3 regions of the Brenneria goodwinii genome follow, and region 2 is predicted to be linked to each of the others. Evidence: predicted binding sites of a transcription regulator. Region 2 holds the regulator's gene; each other region holds the start of a gene.
What was found. Region 2 encodes LexA, which represses DNA repair genes until DNA is damaged. Its sites were predicted from a motif close to TNCTGTATGTACATACAGNA; they were not measured.

Region 1 (7,632 bases), 1.1 Mb from region 2:
CGCAACCAGCGACGTCCCGCGTACTACGCTGTATCAGGGATTGGGCGCGGTGTCTTGGGCAAGCCCCGAAGATCAGGCTCAGCGGCCTTGTTTCGTTTTGGCGCCGCAGTATGCCGAAATCATCGCCGATGACGATTCGAAAACCTCCGATATGCTGGATACCACCATCGACCTGATCAATGCGCTCGCCGAGCAATACCGCATCGATCGCAACCGGCTCTACACCACCGGCCAGTCGGGCGGCTGTATGATGTCGATCGCGATGGATATCAAGTATCCAACATTTTTTGCGGCCTCTTTCCTGGTCGCCGGTCAATGGGCTCCCGAACGGGTGAAACCGCTCGCCACACAGAAACTTTGGATTCTGGTATCGCAAGATGACGACAAAGCCTATCCGGGGCAAAACGCCATTACCGCGGTTCTGGAAAAGGAAGGGGCGAAGGTCAGCCGCGCCGTCTGGGACGGCGCCTGGACGCCGGAACAATTCCGCAGCGCTTTTGAAAAGATCGCGGCCGAGAATAGTCCCATCAATTACGTGACCTTCCGCAAAGGCACCGTCGTCCCGGCGAATCAGTCGAGCGCGGGAGCCAGCGGACACCGGAATACCTGGCGCATCGCCTATAGCATCGAACCCATCCGCGAATGGATCTTCCGGCAGCATAAATAGGCGGGGCATCGTTATCCGCCCGGTGTTGATTTGGGGAGCGGTTGTCTTGACGGTGAACTCGTTCGGCGATGCCCTGATAACTTGCGCTACGGCCGTATGCAACGGATTGCAGCTCACGCCAGACGGCGCGTTGAAAATCGCTGCCCGGCGTATCCAACGTTACCTCGAAACAGTGTCGTATACCCGCCTGATTATTTTAACCGGTGCCGTTATATCGTTATAGCTGAAATTCATCGGTCCATTGGATGGCATCACCCATCATTTTAATCACGATATCTTCGGAAATATTTAGATGCGCGATAACGATGTTGGCATCATCCCATCGTTGTTGCTCGTATAATTGCGCTAGATTTAAGAACGGGTAGAGCGCCCCTTCATGTTGAAGTAATGTATCTATCACAGTTTCAGATATCGTGACCTGTTTAAAAAGTTCATCCAGAGGGATATCAAGAATGACGTCAAGTAAGGAGAAGAGGCCGCAAAGAAAAGCGTCCTGAGAGTGCGAATGCAGGTTAAAGTGTTCAGCGATAAGCTCACAGAATCGCCCTCTGACCAGGCTGGTATGATACAACTCCGGCGTTTTTATATTATCCTTACTCGCCAGGCAGGCAACGGAAACAAACCGGCGCAGTTCATTTTTACCAAGATACATGGCAATTTCTTTGAGAGATAGCCGGTTAATGTTATGAATGCCGACTGCTTTATATAAAAAGTTTTTGGCATAACGCATGATTTTATAAGAAAGTGATAGATTGCGCTTAATGATTATTTCTATTTTATTAAAGTCTGGCTCTTCGGTATTTACCTCAAGCATGAGTTGAAATGCTGAAACTTCATTGAGTGAGAGTCGTCGGTTTTGTATTAGCTCTGGCTTGCTGTAAAAATATCCTTGAAATAGTTCGAATCCCTGTTTTTTATATTTTTCAAACTCAACGTAGGTTTCGATTTTTTCTGCGAGGAATGTAATGTGCTGAAGTTTTTGTTTGTGGGACTTTATATAATTATCTATTTCACTGAACGATTTGATTCTGACATCAAACTTTATCAGATTAATATAGGGAATAAATCTATCCCATGCGGGGCTTAAAGAAAAATCATCAAGAGCAATGCGGAATCCGTCGTCATGTAACTGTCGTATTGATGTTAACAAAAGATCATCAGGTTCGGCATTTTCGAGTATTTCAATAACGACTTCCTCGCGGGGAAGCGCATCCGCCAAGCCTTGGATGATCATTTGGTAGGGGAAGTTAATAAAAGAAGAATAATTACCAACGAGGCGGGAGTGCGGTGTGCATAGAAACTGATCTGAAATCATTTGCGTTGTGGCATATTCGTCTGAAACGGAAGGAAAAGTATTATTAAGCCCGTTTCTGAAAAGCAGTTCATAAGCCACGGTATTCAGATTTCGATCAAAAATAGGCTGTCGCGCAACAAATGAATATATCATAAAAATCCCTTCCTTATTTTAAAACGCATAGGTGGACAACTCCATTGTCATAAATTTTTTTATGATGTTAATCCTGTTAGTTTCAGTATTTAATCACGAAACGCTTAGTACTTCTTAAGATTCTATAGATATATGGAAATGATAATTTATGGGGATGTGGAATTTAAATGATAAATTTTGGATAAGAGTTAATTTCTTGCTCATTCATTGCAAGGCAAAATGCCCAAAACCTGGTGGGCCGCAGGCCAGCCATTGGCTGGTTAAATCATTTGCGGCGGGTCGGGCGTTCGTTTCCTTAGCGTATCGGCGGCTCGTTGGGGTCGGCGCGCATGCAGGCATCGTAAGTTAACTCAACTGAACTTATCTTGTCACAAGAGGCTTGATCTATTCATTGAATATAGAATACTGTATATAAATACAGTAATGATGATGGCAAAGTTCGAAACCTTGTCATTTTTGAAACATTGTCATTAATGACCTCTCTCCCGGCCTCCCCCTTGTCAGAGAGAGGCGCTAACTCATTAAAAAGTGGGGTTTTCTCCCTCCCTTGTGAAGGGGAGGGCCGGGGGTGGGGTTAGAACCACAAAGTGTGTTATCAAAATAAACTGTATGTAAATACAGTTCCATGTGTGAGTAATTATGACCAGTCTCTATTCATATAAACAAAACCAGATCATTAAGTTACCTCTATTTTTAGAACGCGTTTCATGCGGTTTTCCCAGTCCGGCTCAGGACTATGTCGAAGATAGTCTTGATTTGAACAAACTGGTCGTTAAACATCCAAGCGCCACCTACTTTGTCAGAGTCAGTGGCGATTCAATGATTGGCGCGGGTATCGGCGATGGCGACTTACTGGTGGTCGATCGCTCATTGACCGCAGAACATGGTGATATCGTGGTTGCTGCGGTCGCTGGCGAATTTACCGTGAAAGAACTACGAACCCGACCCGTTCTCCAGCTAATACCGCATAACGCCAATTATGCTCCTATCGTTTTCCAGGCTGAGGAAGAATTGCAGATATTCGGCGTTGTGACATTCACCTTAAAAGCAAACAGACATGTTCGCGCTGGTTGATGTAAACAGTTTCTATACCTCCTGTGAGACTGTTTTTCGGCCAGACCTTCAGGGAAAACCCGTTGTAGTCGTATCAAATAACGACGGATGCATTATTTCGCGATCGGCGGAAGCGAAGGCGCTGGGCATAAAAATGGGGGCGCCTTACTTCAAAATTAAAGATGATTTGCGTCGTCATCAGGTGGCTGTTTTTAGTTCAAATTATGCGCTTTATGCCGATCTCAGCCACCGCGTAATGTTGACCCTGATGGAGATAGCCCCCTCTGTTGAAGTTTATTCCATTGATGAGGCTTTTATTGATATGTCTGGCGTATCCAACTGCATTCCGCTTGATACGTTTGGCCGTCAAATACGCAGTCAGGTATTGAAGAATACGGGGCTAACCGTCGGCGTCGGCATCGCACCGACAAAAACGCTCGCGAAACTGGCCAACTTGGCGGCAAAAACGTGGCGAAAAACCGGAGGCGTAGTCGATCTGTCTGATAGCAATCGCCAGCGTAAACTACTTTCTCTGATGCCGGTGCATGAAATCTGGGGCGTGGGCCGCCGCATCAGTAAAAAACTTGAGCTGATGGGGATGAAAACCGCGCTGCAACTTGCCGACTGCTCTCTCTGGGTGATCCGTAAACACTTCAATGTGGTACTGGAACGCACCGTTCGTGAGCTTCGCGGCGAATCCTGTCTGGAGTTCGATGAGTTTGCGCCGACCAAACAGCAGATCATCTGTAGCCGTTCATTTGGTCAGCGCATCACTCAATATAGTGATATGCATCAGGCTGTTTGCGCCTATGCCGAACGCGCGGCGGAGAAACTCAGGGCAGAGAGGCAATACTGCTGCGTTATCAGCGTATTTATGCGCACCAGCCCACATGCCGCAAATGAAGCGTTCTACGGTCCTCAAGCTAGCGGCCGTCTGACGACGCCTTCCAACGATACCCGGGACATTATTCGTGTCGCCATTAATGCACTGGATCGGATCTGGAAAGCCGGTTTTCGCTATATGAAAGCGGGTGTGATGCTAAGTGATTTTTTCAGCCAGGGGGTGGCGCAACTCAATTTATTCGATGAATATAAGCCCCAGCCCAACAGCAATGCGCTAATGCAGGTCATCGACCGTATTAATCATTCCGGCCGGGGGGCGATATGGTTTGCCGGACAAGGGATCCAGAAAAACTGGGCGATGAAACGTGAGATGCTATCACCAGGATATACGACACGTTATTCCGACTTGCCGATCGTCAAATAACCCGTGTTCTTCACCCGGCTGTCCTTGCCTTTCAACAGAAACAGGCGCGGGTGAACGCCACCCGCTCTCGCCCCGCGAACCACAATCAGCGATGGCCTCTTCAATTACCTGCTGGCTAAGCGAAGAGGCTTCAACAATCATTCATAGCCCCAGTGCGTATGCGTACCCGGGTAAATATTGATAACGACAGTAAACGGCAGGAGGATTGTCACGAGTAATTTCTTGCTCACGTTTTTAGACATACAGCAAGAATGTGGGTCCATCAAAAGCCGCATATTTACGAGCCTTTCGGGTAATCTGTGTGTGACTTACGATGTACCCTTTCGCATTATAATCGGGGTGAGTTTCTATTTTAAATTCACACTCACGTTCCTGCTCACTTAGCAGTTCGCAGGCCTCATCAAATGCACGTGAATGAACCGCATCCTTGAAAGCCACCAGTGTAGTGATAATTTCTGCATTCCAGAGCTCAGCAGGATCTAATCCAGTAAAGTAGATATCACTCCAAACCCAAACATGACTGGGTTCTTCGTCGAATTGAGTGAAGTCACATCCATTCCGGAAATAAATGACTGATTTACGTTTTCTGAAAAACGGCTTCTGGTTGGAATGACATCATCTTCGAAAAGATCAAGCTGGCGTATATGCGCCTCTGCCAAGGCAGGATCTTTGATGAATAGGGCAACTTCTAAATTTTTGAACATCCTGGCACAGCTCACGGAGGACGCATATCATGTTCAAAACTATTGGCATCGCTAACGTTAGTAGGAGGATGGGAAGGAATTCCCTCCGACGGGAGAATATTGATGAGTATTGCAGGTATACGTTCTAACCGTGGTGACGGATACCAGACACTGGTGGCATTTGATTGGGCATTGACAGTATTGTCCGATCAAGACTTTCAATGGTTAGAGGTCGACTCGATAAGCTACTCCGTTGATGATGTCGTCATTGGCAAAGTTGACGGAGTTTTGATCGCTTGTCAGTGCAAAAAAAATCAAACAGATTTTAGGGCTTGGACGATAGCCGACCTTGGCGATGAACTGGACAAAGCCTTCTTTTTGCTGGCTAATAATCCGAAGGTTAATGTCCGTTTCTATTCGCGAAATAACTTTGGCGACCTTGCAAAACTCAAAGAACACAGTTCATCTCAACCAGACGAAAATAGTTATCTGCAAAGTTTAGGGAAAGCGCAAGGGGGGCTGGATGACTCTTTGTCGAAACAACTGGCGAAAACTGCTCCCAGTCTTTCAACGTTTGAATTTCTGCGTCGAACCAATTTTGTGACCAGCGATGATTTAGATCGGATGGAAGAATTGCTGCGCGAACGTTTACGAAACTTGGTCAGTAATCCTGACCCTGCATTCAATGCTCTCTGGGTGACACTCGACCAACTAGGTGCGCGCATGGATGGTAATAGCTTATCTACTGCGACTCAGCATCGTTTAACCAAAGATGACCTTCGGGCCATTATCCAGCAGGCCGGGTCAACACTGGTTCCACCTATGGATCTCGCAGAGATACGTCATTCTTTTTCCAGCACATCTGCTATTGGTAGGTCATGGCGGCGAGATATTGCGGGGCAGCGTATTGTCAGCCCAATCTTAGATGAACTACTTGCAGCCATTGATGCCCGAAAGAGGTCCATTTTACTTACGGGTCTTCCGGGTTCGGGAAAAACCTGTGTGATACTTGCATTGCAGGAGGCGTTGGAAGAACGGGGCGAAATCAGTTCTGCTATCGTGCCACTCTTTATCCAGTCGCGTGAGTTCGCCGACCTGACTACATCAGAAGAGCGTCAAGCCCAGGGCCTGTCTGAGCAATGGGTGGAAAAAGCTGCTCGGTTGGCTGAAAACGCCCATGTAATTGTGGTCATCGATTCTTTGGATGTGCTGTCCATCGCTCGTGATCATCGAGTATTGCAGTATTTTCTCGCGCAGATAGATCGCCTGCTACTGATTCCCAATCTCACTGTTGTTACTGCCTGCCGTGATTTCGATAGACATTACGACAGACGGATTGCCGAACGGCAATGGGATTGTGAATTGAAGTGTCAGCCACTGGACTGGGATGTCGAAATTGCACCGTTACTTGATACGCTAGGGATTGTGACTGACACTATTGATGCTGTTACTCGCGAACTGATAAGGAATCCACGCGAGTTGGCATTGTTTGTCGAGTTGGCCCAACGAGGCGGTAGCTTCAACGTGGTGACCAGCCAGTCATTGGCACAACGCTATCTCGATACCATCGTTCGGGCCAATGATGAATTAGGTGATACGGCTATACAAGCGATTGAAACTATTGCCTCAGAGTGCTTGAAATTGCGAAGCCTAGTGGTGCCGCATCAGCGCTTTACTGCCTCTCAGGATATTCAGCGGAAACTGTGCAGTCTTAATGTGCTGCAGGAAACCCTGGATGGGAAACTGACATTCGGACATCAAACCCTGCTGGATGTACTTGTTATAAGTGGATCTGTGCGTAATGGCGTCACGTTGAATGAGTTCATACGCGGCTTGCCGCCCGTTCCGTTTGTACGTCCTAGCATCCGCAGCTTTGTTGTTCTGTTGGCGCTAGGTGAGCGCCGAGATTTCAGAAAACAACTCAGGGCGGTATTGACTGGCAACACGGCCTTCCATATCAGGCGCTTGGTAGCAGAATCATTTGCCGAACAGATACCCCAGGATGAAGACTGGTCATTGATACGTGAGTTACGCGAAAAATACCGTGATGTTTTTCAGGTGATTTATGCTCTAGCTAACTCGATTGAATGGCATCACTTCTGGCTTAATCATCTGATTCCTCGTTTGAAAACTGTGCGGGATGCTGAGGGATTGGCGGGACACGTTTATCGCATTGCACAATGGAGTAATGAAGATACAAAAGGCGTACTGTCATTCTGGATGGATGCGCTGTCATTGGATTGGTTTGACGGCAATGGAATTGCAGACCAACTAGTAATACACCTGTCAGAAATTAAGCCAGGGAATATGGCTCTCGTTGTGCCATTACTTGAACAGCTTCTTACTATGCTGCGATCCGAGCACAGTTTTCTTGGTCAGATCATCGCTGATTGTGTGGCAGAGGGAGTGATGGACGATGCTTTGCTCTGGCATTATATAACAGATGGCATCAGTGAAGAGGATTTACTACAGTACAGATTCGATAACAAGCTGCGTTGCCAGCCCCATGAGTTTG
Region 2 (7,632 bases):
ACTGGATTACGCCAGATGGCGAGCCCGGCATTAGCGGTGACGGCGGATTTCCGGCGGAAGCCGGACGCTATCATCTGTATGTTTCCCTCGCCTGCCCCTGGGCACACCGCACATTGCTGATGCGCCAGTTGAAAGGACTGGAAACGCACATTGCTGTTTCCGTGGTGCATCCGTTGATGCTGGACCACGGCTGGACATTTGCGACCGATTTTCAGGGCGCCACCGGCGATTCGCTATATCAGCATGAATTTCTCTATCAGCTTTATCTGCACGCCAATCCCAACTACAGCGGACGAGTTACCGTGCCGGTACTGTGGGACACCGTAAAACATACGATAGTCAGCAACGAATCGGCCGATATCATCCGGATGTTTAACAGCGCCTTCGACGCTATCGGGGCGAAACCCGGCGATTACTACCCACAGGATCTGCGGGGGCAAATTGATGAACTGAACGGCTGGATCTATGACAAGCTGAACAACGGCGTCTACAAAGCCGGTTTTGCCACCAGTCAGGCGGCTTATGATGAAGCAGCGACGGACGTATTTGCCGCCCTGTCCAGATTGGAATCGATTCTCGGGCAACATCGTTACCTGACGGGCGATCGTCTGACGGAAGCGGATATCCGGCTGTGGACGACGCTGATACGCTTTGATCCGGTCTATCATACCCATTTCAAGTGCGATAAATACCGCTTAAGCGATTACCCGAATCTGTATGGCTTTTTACGTGATATCTACCAGATGCCCGGCGTAGCCGACACCGTCAATATGGCGCATATCCGACACCACTATTACCGGAGTCACAGCACCATCAATCCGCATGGCGTGATCTCGTTGGGGCCGGAGCAGGATCTGAACAGCCCTCACGGGCGGGATAAGAAATTTATCGGCAAATAAAGCGGGAGGAAAGGCATGGCGCATCGTGCCTTTCCCCATCTCGATGCGCGGAGAAAAGCTCAGGCATGGTTCAACAACTTAGGTATTTCCCGTAAAAACCAGGATTTAGCCTCCCCCATGCTGTCACGCCGCCAGGCCATGATAATCTCGCTGTCCATAGAATACTCCGGGCTGACCACCCGTAACCGGCCTTCGCTAATATCCTGAGCGACCATGGGATAAGGCATTGTCGCTACGCCCAGTCCGGCCAGCAGCGCACGCCGTTTATCATCCATAGAGCTGACGGTTAGCCGCTGCTGTTTATCCAACAGCTGTACGGTGAGCACCGGGCGTTCACGCGCGGTATCCGCAATGGCAATCCCGCGGTATTTCACACGGGTGACCTCGGAAAGCGGTTCCGGCTCTTGATGTATCGGGTGATCGGGACTGGCGACATAAATATTCTTCAACGTATAAAGTTTGCGGGTGTTCACCTCGGAAGAGGCGCGAAAATGCATATCCGGCGCAATGACAATATCAGCCCGCCCCTGTTCCAAACGCTCCCACGCTCCCGCCAGCACTTCCGTCAGGATCGAAACCTGCGTATTGGCTTTCTGTGATAATTTATCCAATAAAGGGAAGAGAGTTTGGGTGGGAATAAGCGCTTCAGCCACGATGGTCAGATGTGTTTCCCATCCGCGGGCCAGCGCCTCGGCATCCGTAGTGAGCTTATCGGCCGCTTCCAGCAATACCCGTCCACGATCCAACAGCATACGACCGACATTGGTGAATTTAGTGCGGTGTCCGGAACGATCAAATAACACCACATCCAGCTCTTCTTCCAGCTTTTGCATGGTATAGCTCAGCGCCGAAGGTACGCGGCCCAATTCATCAGCTGCCGCGGCAAAACTTCCCCGGCGATCAATCGCGTCCATGACTCTTAAAGCTTCCAGCGTCAATGCTCGTTCTTTTGACATTTTCTACTCATTCAGGATTTTTGAATATACTCACCAGATTAACTAGCTAACAATCCACCGTCCACACAATTACTATGTGTTTCATACCATTTGTTTAAGAAATATTTTCCGAGTCTTATACCATGATCATAAAAAGAGCAGCAGAGCAATGCGGCCAAGCTGACTATGGCTGGTTGCAGGCGCGTTATACTTTCTCCTTTGGCCATTACTTCGATCCGCAATTACTGGGTTATGCCTCACTGCGCGTGCTGAATCAGGAAGTTCTGACGCCGGGGGCGTCGTTCCAACCCCGAACCTACCCTCGCGTCGATATTTTAAATATCATCCTGCAAGGCGAGGCGGAATACCGCGACAGCCATGGCCGCCATGTCCATGCCAAAGCGGGCGACGTATTGCTGCTGGCTACCCAGCCCAATGTCAGCTACAGCGAACACAATACCAGCGCCAGTAAGCCGCTGACGCGGATGCAGCTATGGCTCGATGCCTGCCCGACGCGGGAAAACAGTCCGTTGCAACGATTGACGCTGAACAACCTCGACGGTCATAACACGGGGCACCGGTTATTGGCCTCTCCCGAAGGGGAGAGCGGCAGTTTGCAACTCCGTCAGCAGGTGTGGATCCACCACCTGGAGCTGCAGGACAATGAGCAGCAGAGTATTAAACTGAACGGCAATCGGGCCTATCTCCAGTCAATTCATGGTTCGGCCACCATCAGTTGCCGCCAGTCTTGCGACAATACGCTGCACTGTGGCGATGGCGCCTTTATCCAGCAGGAAAGCGAATTAACCATCCAGGCTGAAACGCCGCTACGCGCGTTGCTGATTGATCTGCTCGTTTAGTTCCTATATCCGGCAGACTGCACGCCGCGTCACTGATTCTATGTTTTTCCTCAGCCGTGATAAGATGTCCTTCTTGTTCTTTATGCGTCGAGGTATATGACAATGGATTCAACCAATCAGGACAAACTACTTGCCCAGGCTGAACAGATTTGTCAGCACCGTGGCGTACGCCTGACAACGCAACGTCAGGAAGTACTGCGGCTGATGGCGCAACAGACCGGCGCGATTAGCGCATACGATCTGCTCGATCTCTTACGGGTATCAGAACCCCAGGCGAAACCGCCAACGGTGTACCGTGCATTGGACTTTCTGCTGGATCAGGGATTTATCCATCGGGTGGAATCAACCAACAGTTATGTTCTTTGCCATCACATTGAGGATCACAGCCATACTTCGGCGCTGTTTATCTGCGATCGCTGCGGTCAGGTCACCGAACGCCAAACAGAAGGCGTAGAAGAGACGCTACGCCAGTTAGCACAGCAGGCAGGATTCACCTTACGCCATAGCGTTATTGAAGCTCACGGATTATGCGAGGGCTGCCAGGAAGTGGCGTCCTGTAAACATCCCGGCCATTGCGATCATGACCATACCATTCCCATTAAAAAACGCTGACGCCATTAATAATAAGGATGGGAAGGGAACATCCGCTGTCCCCGTTAATAGCGCTCAAACCGGATTTTTGCAGTCAGAAAGAAAATAAACCTGCCGTCTCTTTCCAATCCTACATTACTGCCGCCACCCCAAGTACGGTAAATGGTTAACACCTCGACACAGGATGCCATTATTCGAACTTGCGCGTGTCAACATTACCGGTTAGCAGTCGCGATTATATTGCCTTCCCATACCTTTAACTTGTTTTTCAGCCGATTATTTTGGCGACCGTAACCGTATCAGAGGTTAGTCGCCATTTGATCATGCGTATCTGTAACTCGTCATACTGCAAGTTGCATGTGCGTTGGCTTTGTTACCCGCCCCATACCTGTGGCTCGTCCCTACGGGGCCGCAGCAAGCGGCGTTCAAATCGGTTCCCGTGGTCGCTACCTTCCTGCAACTCGAATTATTTAAAGTATAGTTTATTCTTTAAGTATTATCTTGTACGCTGACTCGCTCTTTATTCATAGCAAATATTGCCATATAAAGTGAATTTTCGCACTATCGGCAAAAGCCAGTAATGGAATAAAAAAATATCAAAGCGAGAAAAAAACGCACCTAAATATTAACTATAGACGATAGTTTCACTTTATTATTTAAATAGGGTTTCAAAGAGCATCATTAATAATCTAATTAAGAAAACGATCGGTAATGTCGCAACAAATCAAATAGGCGAAATGCAACAGAATGTAGCGGTAATATTGAATACGCATGAAAGAAGGAAACAACATCGCCCCAAAATATGAGGCGAGTATCAAACGAAAATGGCAGGTCGGATGGATGACCGGCAGTCAACGCGCCGGCATCAGCTCCAGTCGCCGTTGCGAATAACACCGACGGCCAGCCCCTCAATAGAGAAACTTTGTTGACGCAGGTCGACAACGATAGGAGAAAACTCTTCGTTTTCAGCCAGGAGATGAACGGTGTTGCCCTGCTTTTTCAAGCGCTTGACGGTGACTTCGTCTTCAATGCGCGCCACAACAACCTGTCCGTTATGGACATCCTGCGTTTTATGCACAGCCAGTAAATCACCATCCATAATGCCAATGTCTTTCATCGACATCCCGCTGACGCGTAACAGAAAATCGGCGCTGGGTTTGAACATTGACGGATCGACCTGATAATGACATTCAATATGCTGCTGGGCTAAAAGCGGTTCACCCGCGGCTACGCGGCCAATCAGCGGAATGCCAGCCTCTTCCTCCATCAGCAGACGAATACCGCGTGATGCGCCGGACACAATTTCAATTACGCCTTTACGCGCCAATGCCTTCAGATGCTCTTCTGCGGCATTCGGTGAACGAAATCCCAGCTGCTGGGCTATTTCCGCTCGCGTTGGCGGCATACCGGTCTGCGCTAGATGATCGCGGATCAGGTCATAAACCTGCTGCTGTCTGGCTGTTAATGCTTTCATTCCGCCCCCTGGTTGTTTATACAGTTTTGCTGTGAGTATATACAGCTAATTGCCAATTGGGAACCGGGATGTGAGTAAACCTCGGTTTTTATTAATTTCTGGAAGCCTTCACGCAAAATGCCGCCAGAGAATACAGCCCCAGACGACAGCCGCCAGCAAAATGGCGACAAACACCGCTGCCGAACCAATGTCCTTTGCGCGGCCCGATAATTCATGGCGTTCAAGACCAACGCGATCGACCACCGCTTCGATCGCACTGTTAACCAGTTCAAATAACATGATCAACACCACGGCTCCGATAAGCAGCAGTTTTTCCACCAAGGTTATTGATAACAGACAGGCGATGATCGCTCCAACAATAGCCAGCAGCGTTTCCTGGCGAAATGCCGCTTCATGCCGCCATACCTGCTTCAATCCCTGAAGGGAATAGCCGGTTGCTTTGATTATCCGGGTCAGCCCCGACGCTTTATTCATCTATCCTCCATTATTTATCAACGCTCGCTCACGTTTTAACGCTTTCCCGTTGTCTTATCACAACAGATCTCCAGCGCAGTTTCTGGTATCCTTGCGACGCATTGCTAACAAGAGGCTTCAAGTTGTTATGTCAGGTTGGCGTAAAATTTATTATAACCTATTGAATTTTCCACTCAAACTGTTAGTGAAGAGTAAGGTAATTCCCATAGACCCCGTGGCCGAACTGGGGTTGGATCCCTCGCGCCCGATCCTCTATGTGCTGCCTTATAATTCGCAGGCGGATTTACTCACGCTAAGGGCGAAGTGCCAGGCGTTAGGTCTCCCGGATCCGCTTCAGCCGGTCGATATCGGCGGCGTGCAGTTACCCAGTCATGTCTTCATTAATGACGGTCCACGCGTTTTCCGCTACTACGTTCCCAAGCAGGAATCGATCAAGCTGTTCCACGACTACCTGGATTTGCATCAAAACAATCCTGAACTGGACGTGCAGATGGTGCCGGTATCCGTCATGTTTGGCCGTTCTCCGGGCCGCGAAGGGCAAAATCAAACGCCGCATCTGCGCCTGCTCAACGGTATAGAGAAATTTTTTGCCGTATTGTGGCTGGGCAGAGACAGTTTTGTCCGTTTTTCCAGTCCGGTGTCATTACGCTATATGGCGACCGAGCACGGCACGGATAAAACCATCGCTCACAAGCTCGCCCGCGTCGCCCGCATGCATTTCGCACGCCAGCGTTTGGCTGCGGTCGGCCCGCGTCTTCCGGTGCGTCAGGAGTTGTTCAACAAACTGCTTAACTCCAAAGCGATCAAAAAAGCCGTTGATGATGAAGCGCGCAGCAAAAAGCTCTCTCATGAGCGAGCGCAGCAAAACGCCATTGCCCTGATGGAAGAGATTGCCGCCGATTTCTCTTATGAAGCCATTCGCTTATCCGATCGGGTATTAGGCTGGACCTGGAACCGTCTCTATCAGGGGATCAACGTTCACAACGCCGAACGCGTACGCCAACTGGCGCAAGACGGACATGAAATTGTCTATGTGCCCTGCCACCGCAGCCACATGGACTACCTGCTGCTGTCCTACGTACTCTATCATCAGGGGCTGGTGCCTCCGCACATTGCCGCCGGGATCAACCTGAACTTCTGGCCGGCCGGGCCGATCTTCCGCCGGCTGGGGGCATTCTTCATCCGCCGCACGTTTAAAGGCAACAAGCTGTATTCCACTATTTTCCGTGAGTATCTGGGCGAACTCTTTACCCGCGGCTACTCCGTCGAATATTTTATGGAAGGCGGACGCTCACGCACCGGGCGGTTACTGGAACCGAAAACCGGCACGCTGGCCATGACGATTCAGGCCATGTTGCGTGGCGGTACGCGCCCTATCACCCTGGTGCCGATCTATGTGGGTTATGAACACGTGATGGAAGTCGGCACCTATGCGAAAGAGCTGCGCGGCGCGACGAAAGAGAAAGAAGGCTTTATGCAGATGGTGCACGGCTTGCGCAAACTGCGCAACCTGGGACAAGGCTATGTGAATTTCGGCGAGCCTTTGCCGTTAACCGCCTATCTGAACCAGCATGTGCCGCAATGGCGCGATGCCATTGATCCCATTGAAGCGCAGCGGCCAAGCTGGCTAACGCCCACGGTACAGAATGTCGCGATGGATATCATGACGCGCATCAACAACGCCGCCGCGGCGAATGCCATGAATCTCTGTTCCACGGCATTACTGGCTTCACGTCAGCGTTCCCTGACCAGAGAGCAAATGCATGAACAGTTGGATTGCTACCTGCAACTCCTGCGCAATGTGCCTTACCATAAAGACATCACGGCGCCTGAAAAAACGCCCGCTGAATTGCTGGAACATGCGTTGAGCATGGATAAATTCGAGGTCGAGAAAGACAGTATCGGCGATATCATCATCCTGCCGCGGGAGCAGGCGGTGCTGATGACCTATTACCGTAATAATATCCAACATCTGCTGATCCTGCCGTCGCTGATCGCCAGTATGGCGATCCATCACCGCCATATAACCATGACCGAATTGATCCGCCAGATTACGCTGATCTATCCCCTGCTCCAGGCGGAACTGTTCCTGCATTACAGCAAAGAGGAACTGCCGGCGGTGCTATCCGCACTGACGGAGGAGCTGGCGCGGCAACAGTTGCTGTCTGTCAAAGAAGAGGCGTTGTTTATCAACCCGGCGCGTATCCGTACGCTGCAGCTATTAGCGGCGGGAGTGCGTGAAACACTGCAGCGCTACGCCATCACGCTGTCGTTGCTGGGGGCGACCCCAGGCATCAATCGCGGAACGCTGGAAAAAGAGAGCCGGAATATGGCGCAACGGCTGTCGGTCCTGCACGGCATTAATGCACCGGAGTTTTTCGACAAAGCGGTATTCTCCA
Region 3 (7,632 bases), 1.5 Mb from region 2:
AGCCGCCATGACGAATAAAATGCTGTTGAAATGTCAGCAGCGCATATTTAGATGCATTATCGGTACGGCTAAACATTGACTCGCCGCAAAACAATCTACCTTGCGAAATGCCGTATAGCCCGCCGACAAGCGTGCCATTCTGCCACACTTCGACGGAATGTGCTTGTCCTGACTGATGAAGTTCACTATAAGCCCGGATAATTTCCGGCGTGATCCAGGTTCCGCCCTCGCGTTCGTCGGCACAAGCGCCAATAACGTCATTAAACGAATCATTGATCGTGACCTGAAAATCCTGTCTGCGCAGGAATTTCTTCATGCTGCGGCTGATATGGAATTCATTTGGAAACAATACCGCGCGTGGGTTGGGCGACCACCATAAAATGGGTTCGCCGGGAGAATACCAGGGAAATATTCCCTGTCGATAGGCTGCTCTCAGGCGGGCCGGCGAAAGATCGCCGCCTACCGCCAGTAGTCCGTTCGGTTCGTCCAACGCATGAATCGGGTCGGGAAAGCGCAGCGAGTCGGAAGAAAGCTGATATAGTTGCATAATATCCCACTACCAGTCAGTAAGAGCCTGCTTTGGGCTGGTTCATCTATTTCGCTTCCCTATTCGTTATGCCCGTACCGGCCTTTTCTGATATCAACGCACTTTGCCGGCGGCGCCCCGTTTTCGCCAGGATGAGCGTGGCTGCGAAGGTTTATCATCAAACGCGGCCTGCACTGATAGGCCTCAACATGTTTAAACGTGTTGGTGAAACTGCCAGTAGCGCCCCTGCAACGCCATCAATGTCTGATGATTTCCCTGTTCGACGATCTGCCCGCCGTCCATAACGCAAATACGGTCCATTGATTCTAACTCATATAGCCGATGAGTAATCACAATCAGCGTTTTTCCTTCACAGTGACGGCGCAATAATCGCAAGATACGTTGTTCGGTTTCTGCATCCAATCCTTCGGTTGGCTCATCCAGCAACACCAGCGGGGCGGAGTGCAACAATGCCCGTGCCAGGCCGATACGGCGCTGTTCGCCGCCGGAGAGTTGACGGCCGCCTTCGCCCAACCAGGCATTCAGTCCTTCATTTTCCAGTAATTTGTCCAATCCCACTTGTTGTAACACTGTCACAAATTGTTCGTCACGCGCGTCAGGCGCGGCCAGCAACAGGTTATCACGCAGCGTGGCGCTAAAAATATGCACACGCTGCGGTACGACGCTCATCATGCTGCGTAACGCATCTTCACGCCATGCGCCTAGCGGATGTCCGCTCAACGTTATATCGCCTTGCTTACAATCCCATGCGCGGGTAAGCAATTGCAGTAGGGTTGATTTACCGCAGCCTGTCCGACCAAGCAACGCCAGATGTTCACCGGCGCGGATACTCAGCGAAATATCTTTCAGTACCGCTAATGGCTGGTCCGGATAGGTAAAACTCACGTTATTGAAATCAAGCGACGCTGCCGGCGATATCGCCGGACCCTGTTCGGGGAAGGTTACTTCGGCCGGTTGGCGGATAATCTGGTCGATGCGGGCGGCGGAAGCGATTACCTGCCCCATATGTTGGAACGCGCCGGTGACCGGCGCCAGTGCTTCAAACGCCGCCAGGGTGGCGAAGACAAACAGGGCGATCAATGCTCCGGGCTGCGCGTCGCCGCCGATACCCGCCGCCGCCAGCCATAATATCAGTGTGACCGTCACGCCGCTGCACAGCAGCATCAGCGCTTGGGATTGTCCCGTTAGATTGGTCTGCTGCCGTTGGCGCGTCAGCCAGCGCGTCTCAAGCTGCGCCAATTGCCGTCGCGACGCTGACAATGCGCCAAAGACGGTCAACTCCGCCTGTCCCTGTAGCCAGGTTGTCAGTTGAAGGCGGTATTGCGCCCGTAATGCCGTGAGATCCTGCCCAATAGGCTGACCCGCCCGATAAAATATCACCGGTAAAAGCAGTAACAGCGCCAGCATAATGGCGCACAAGGTTAGCGCCAGCGAAACGTCCAGCCAACTAAGGCCATAGGTCACGATCAGAATGACCAGCAATGCGCTGACAATCGGCGAAATAACACGCAGGTACAAATGGTCCAGCGTATCAACATCGGCAACCAGCCTGTTCAGCAACTCCGCCTGGCGAAACCGGGCGATTCCGCCGGGCGACAGAGGTAAAATGCGTGAAAAGGTAAATACGCGCAGGTGTTGCAACACGCGGAATGTCGCATCGTGGCTGACCAGCCTTTCCGCATAGCGGCTGGCGGTACGGGCAATGGCAGCGCCTCTCACGCCGGCGGCGGGCAGCATATAGTTAAATGTATATAATCCGGCGATACCGGCCAACGCCGCGCCCGCCAGAAACCAACCGGACAGCATAAGCAGCCCGATACTGGCCAGCAGCGTCACTATCGCCAGAATGATGCCCAGACTCAGACGCCAGATATGACGGCGGTATAGCAGCAGAAAGGGTTTTAAAACCTGCATCGTTTTTATCTTGGACATCTCACAGCTCTCCCTGACGTTGGGCCATCAACGCAGCAAAAGCACCAGGCTGCGCGCTGAGCGTCTGATAGTTTCCCTGTTGCACCAACCGGCCGTTCTCCATTACCCAAATGGCGTCGTAATCGGTGGTGTCATGCAATTGATGGGTAACTAGCAGCGTTGTTTGCTGACGCGCCGCATCGTTTAATGCTGTCATTATTCGTTGCTCGCTGTTGGCGTCCAGACTGGCGGCGGGCTCGTCAAGCAGCAACAGATTGCACGGCTTGATAAGCGCACGGGCGACCGCAATACGCTGAGCCTGACCGACAGAGAGACGCGCCGCGCTGTCGCCGATAAGCGTATCCAGCCCCTGTGGCAGTTGAGGTAGAAATTCGTGCACGTAAGCCCGTTCAACGGCCTGCTGTAACTCATCCTCCGTCGCCTGCGGTTTTCCCAATAAAATGTTGGCTCGCAGGCTTTGCTCAGGCAGATGAGGATTTTGTCCTACCCAGCTTAACTGTCGTCGCCATGATTCCGGAGACAGCGTATTCAACTCAAAGCCATTAACGGTCAGAGAGCCACGATAAGGCAGAAAACCCAGCAGCACATTCAGTAAAGAGCTCTTCCCGGCACCGCTAACGCCAACCAGCGCGATGCGTTCGCCGGCGCCCACGGCGAACGTCAGCGGCTGGGTCAATGGGGTGCCGTTAGGCGCCATAATGACCAGATCGGTGGCCTGAATTTCAATGGCGTCATCACGGTTGAATTCACGTTCGCCAAAACCGACCGTTTCGCCTTCCGCCGCCAGAAAGGTCACCAGCGCCTCTGCGGCGCCAACGGCCTGGGCCTTAGCGTGATAAAACGTGCCTAAATCGCGCAGCGGTTGAAAAAACTCAGGCGCCAGGATCAACACCAAAAATCCGGCAAATAGCGTTACGCCAACGCCGTAATGGCCGAAATTCAGTTCCCCGAGATAGGAAAAACCAAAGTAAACGGCGACCACGGCAATAGAAATCGAGGCGAAAAATTCCAGCACGCCGGAAGAAAGAAAAGCCATCCGCAGGACTTCCATGGTGCGGCTACGGAAATCTTCGGACGCGTTGCTGATCTGCTGCGTCTCGGCGCGGCCGCGATTGAACAGCCGCAGAGTCTCTAATCCGCGCAGCCTATCGAGAAAATGGCCGCTCAGGCGCGCCAGCGCCAGGAAATTACGGCGGTTGGCATCGGCCGCGCCCATGCCGACCAGCGCCATAAAGAGAGGGATCAGCGGGGCGGTCAACAGCAGGATAAGACCCGCGGCCCAGTTGATCGGAAAGATCGCGACCAGAATAAGCAGCGGAATTAAGGCCGCAAGATACATCTGCGGGAGATAGCGGGAATAGTAATCCTGCATGTCTTCAATCTGTTCCAGGATCATCGTGGCCCAGCTTCCAGCGGGTTTCCCCTGGATCCAAGCCGGACCTAATTGTTGCAGTCGGTCTAAGACCAATTTGCGGATTTGCTGGCGCATGGCTTTCCCGCACATAAAGCCGACTTGTTCGCGCAGCAGACTGTTTAGCGCCCGCAAGACAAAAGTGGCGATAAGCAGCAGGAAGGATGAAATCAGGGTATCACGCGGCGTGTGCTCAATAATCAAGGCATGCAATAGAGACGCTAATAGCCATGCCTGCGCGACAATCAGTATCCCACTCAGGAAACCGAGTAACAGTGAGAGCCGCAACCAGCGTTGGGCCAGCTTGCTTTGTTGCTTTAGCCAGTGAGTGAGTTCTTGCTGTCGGTTTTTTTTCATCGGATGCCAGTTCGTTTTCAGAAGGGGAATTGTCGACAGAAAATAACGCTTATATAACCGTCATTTAACAACCCTGTCCGCCAATGCGCAGAATGCCGCCATGTTACCTCGACAAATGCGCTCTGCAAACGAAAAGGCGGGAGATGATCAATTTTTGCGTGGTTTAAGGAGGGAATAACCATTCGGGACGATGGTCTGAACCCGAATGGCGAAGCGGCATTATTTGGCGGGCGCTAATCCGTCCAGATAACGTTCGGCATCAAGAGCGGCCATACAGCCGGTACCGGCCGAGGTAATGGCCTGACGATAAATGTGATCCATTACATCGCCGGCGGCAAAGACGCCGGGAATGCTGGTCTGGGTCGCATTGCCATGAATGCCGGATTGCACTTTGATGTAGCCATTTTCCAGTTCGAGCTGATCGCCGAAGACGGCGGTGTTGGGGCTATGGCCGATAGCGATGAATACGCCGGCCAGTTCCAGCTCTTCGGTGGCATCGGTCCGGGTGTTGCGCAGGCGCACGCCGGTTACGCCCATCTCATCACCGAGGACTTCATCAAGCGTACGGTCGGTGTGCAGAATAATATTGCCGTTTTTCACTTTATCCATCAGTCGGTCGATCAGGATTTTTTCCGAACGGAAGCTATCGCGGCGATGGATTAAATGGACTTCGGCCGCAATGTTGGATAGATACAACGCTTCTTCAACGGCGGTGTTCCCCCCGCCGACCACGGCAACTTTTTGCTGGCGGTAAAAGAATCCGTCACAGGTGGCGCAGGCGGACACGCCTTTACCCTTAAACGCTTCTTCGGAAGGCAGGCCTAAATAACGGGCGGATGCGCCGGTTGCGATAATCAAGGCGTCGCAGGTGTATTCATCGCTATCGCCAAATAGACGGAACGGACGAGTTTGCAAATCAACACGCTGGATATAGTCGAATATGATTTCGGTATTGAATTTCTCCGCATGGGCATGCATGCGTTCCATCAACAGCGGGCCGGTTAAATCTTCTGCGTCGCCAGGCCAATTCTCCACTTCGGTGGTGGTCGTCAACTGACCGCCTTTTTCCATCCCGGTAATGAGCACCGGATTTAAATTGGCTCGAGCAGCGTAAACCGCGGCTGTGTAACCGGCCGGGCCTGAACCCAGAATCAATAACTTGTGGTGTTTAACGGTACCCATGAGTTCCTCATTTCACGACAACGGACAATGACGGTGATTGTAAGGAAATTACCCGAGTAAAAAAAGTGTGTGGCGAAGTTGTTAGCTATTTGTTTAATCGCTAACGGCGATGACATCATTAAATTGCTGATAGAACAGCTATATTCATAAGAAAAATGACTGGAAGCGGTCCGGAATCCTGTTCTCCCTTATCAGATTTGGTACTTTCTTCTGATTTTAGTTGTTTTACTTTGACAATCCGCTGCGCTTTTGCGAAAACATCTGGGTAAGAGGAAATTTTTTGTATGTGAATAGTTAAAAGCTCGGCTTTTTCTTCGTTGCCTGTCTGGCTGGTCATTAAGCCACGGATAAATCGCTTTTGCCTGGTTTGACATTTACCAATAGCGCATAGCGATGACGGATAGCAACGAGGGAGCCTATAACATTGATATACAAAATAGACTGCGGATCTTCTTTAGGGTGGCTCTGATACATTGAAGTTGGTCGGAGTGTAGCAGGAGCAAGGAAGAGTGGTGAAGAGAGACAATAATAATGGTAGATACTAAAAAGCGGCCAGGAAAAGATCTCGATCGTATCGATCGCAACATCCTGAACGAATTACAAAAAGATGGGCGTATTTCAAATGTTGAACTTTCCAAACGGGTCGGCTTATCACCGACGCCTTGTCTGGAACGGGTGCGCCGTCTGGAGCGACAGGGTTTTATTAATGGCTATACCGCGCTGCTGAACCCGCATTATCTGGACGCCTCACTGCTGGTTTTTGTGGAGATAACGCTAAATCGCGGTGCGCCCGATGTCTTTGAACAGTTTAATTCAGCAGTGCAAAAGCTTGAAGAGATTCAGGAGTGTCATCTGGTTTCCGGTGATTTTGACTACCTGTTGAAAACCCGCGTACCGGATATGTCTGCCTATCGTAAACTGTTGGGCGAGACGCTGCTTCGACTACCGGGCGTGAACGACACCCGCACCTATGTGGTGATGGAAGAAGTTAAACAGAGCAATCGTCTGGTCATTAAGACCCGATAATTGCATGGGTGCAAAACCCGATAAATTCAGCTACACTCCTGTGAATTTATACAGTTTCAGCGCCGGGCTTTTCTCGGCGCTTTGTCATAACCTTTTACAGGCCCCTGGAGAGACTCTTGAGCCAGGAATATACAGAAGATAAAGTCATTACCCTGAGGAAACTCAGCGGTACCCGCCGTTTACTTGAAGCGATCTTGATCGTTGTGGCTCTCTTTGCCGTTTATCTCGGCGTCGCGTTGCTCAGTTTCAGCCCGTCCGATCCCAGTTGGTCCCAAACCGCCTGGCATGAGCCTATCCATAACTTGGGCGGAGTGGCGGGCGCCTGGCTGGCAGATACCCTGTTCTTCATTTTTGGCGTGCTGGCTTATGCCATTCCGCCGATTATGCTGTGCCTGTGCTGGTCGGCTTTTCGTCAGCGCGATAATCAAAATACGGTCGACTACTTTACCTTTTCGTTACGCCTCATCGGTACGCTGGCGTTAATTCTTACTTCGTGCGGTTTGGCCGCGTTGAATATTGACGATCTCTACTATTTCGCATCCGGCGGCGTATTGGGCAGTTTGTTAAGCAGTGCCATGACGCCTCGATTCAATAGCATGGGGGCGACGCTGATTTTACTGTGCGTCTGGGCTGCGGGGCTGACGCTGTTTACCGGCTGGTCGTGGCTGACTATTGCGGAAAAAATAGGTTCAGCCGTGTTAGGTTGCCTGACGTTTATGTCTAATCGTTCACGTAAGGATAACGAGCCGGAAGCGTTATCGCCGGACGATGCCGATCATTGGGAAAATTTGCCTGCAACGGCAACGGCAACGGCAACGTCGGCGGAGAGTGACGACGATGTGTTACTCTCCGCGCCTTCGATGACCGATGCCGCCTCGCAGGATCGGCAGGCAGAACCGCCACTGTCTGCGCCAGGGGCGTCCCAAACGATGGCCGGGCAGCATGCCGACGCGGCGGAACCGGTGCAACCTGTCGTTTCGCAGCAGATTGATGCCGCTTCAACGCTCAATCCGCCGTTGTATTCTTTTGAAGTCCCTGATTCCGCGATGTCTGCCCATGACAGCAATGCTGATGCTTATCATCCCCACGGCAGTGCGGATACGCCGCCTATCGCACAGCCGCTGGTCGAACATCCCATCGATCGGGCGCCCCGCGTAACGCCGTCCGCCGCATCGGA

Region 1: a site for LexA is predicted at 2,518-2,537, ahead of umuD (translesion error-prone DNA polymerase V autoproteolytic subunit). Genes of this name have one in related genera too.
Region 3: a site for LexA is predicted at 6,492-6,511, ahead of ACN28R_RS09470 (DNA translocase FtsK 4TM domain-containing protein). Genes of this name have one in related genera too.

The regions. Positions count from the first base shown of each region.
Region 1 covers NZ_CP014137.1:2,513,233-2,520,864, reverse strand. Annotated here, with positions in the region: gene ACN28R_RS11230 (carboxylesterase family protein) at 1-667, shown strand, start outside; partial or broken gene ACN28R_RS11225 (XRE family transcriptional regulator) at 723-854, opposite strand; gene ACN28R_RS11220 (EAL and HDOD domain-containing protein) at 885-2,114, opposite strand; gene umuD (translesion error-prone DNA polymerase V autoproteolytic subunit) at 2,754-3,188, shown strand; gene umuC (translesion error-prone DNA polymerase V subunit UmuC) at 3,172-4,434, shown strand; gene ACN28R_RS11205 (AAA family ATPase) at 5,241-7,632, shown strand, end outside.
Region 2 covers NZ_CP014137.1:3,583,615-3,591,246, forward strand. Annotated here, with positions in the region: gene ACN28R_RS15915 (glutathione S-transferase family protein) at 1-899, shown strand, start outside; gene ACN28R_RS15920 (LysR family transcriptional regulator) at 959-1,855, opposite strand; gene ACN28R_RS15925 (pirin family protein) at 1,978-2,694, shown strand; gene zur (zinc uptake transcriptional repressor Zur) at 2,797-3,306, shown strand; gene lexA (transcriptional repressor LexA) at 4,151-4,759, opposite strand; gene ACN28R_RS15940 (diacylglycerol kinase) at 4,868-5,233, opposite strand; gene plsB (glycerol-3-phosphate 1-O-acyltransferase PlsB) at 5,361-7,632, shown strand, end outside.
Region 3 covers NZ_CP014137.1:2,114,636-2,122,267, reverse strand. Annotated here, with positions in the region: gene aat (leucyl/phenylalanyl-tRNA--protein transferase) at 1-547, opposite strand, end outside; gene cydC (heme ABC transporter ATP-binding protein/permease CydC) at 740-2,479, opposite strand; gene cydD (heme ABC transporter permease/ATP-binding protein CydD) at 2,481-4,247, opposite strand; gene trxB (thioredoxin-disulfide reductase) at 4,467-5,429, opposite strand; gene ACN28R_RS09480 (hypothetical protein) at 5,548-5,766, opposite strand; gene lrp (leucine-responsive transcriptional regulator Lrp) at 5,961-6,455, shown strand; gene ACN28R_RS09470 (DNA translocase FtsK 4TM domain-containing protein) at 6,572-7,632, shown strand, end outside.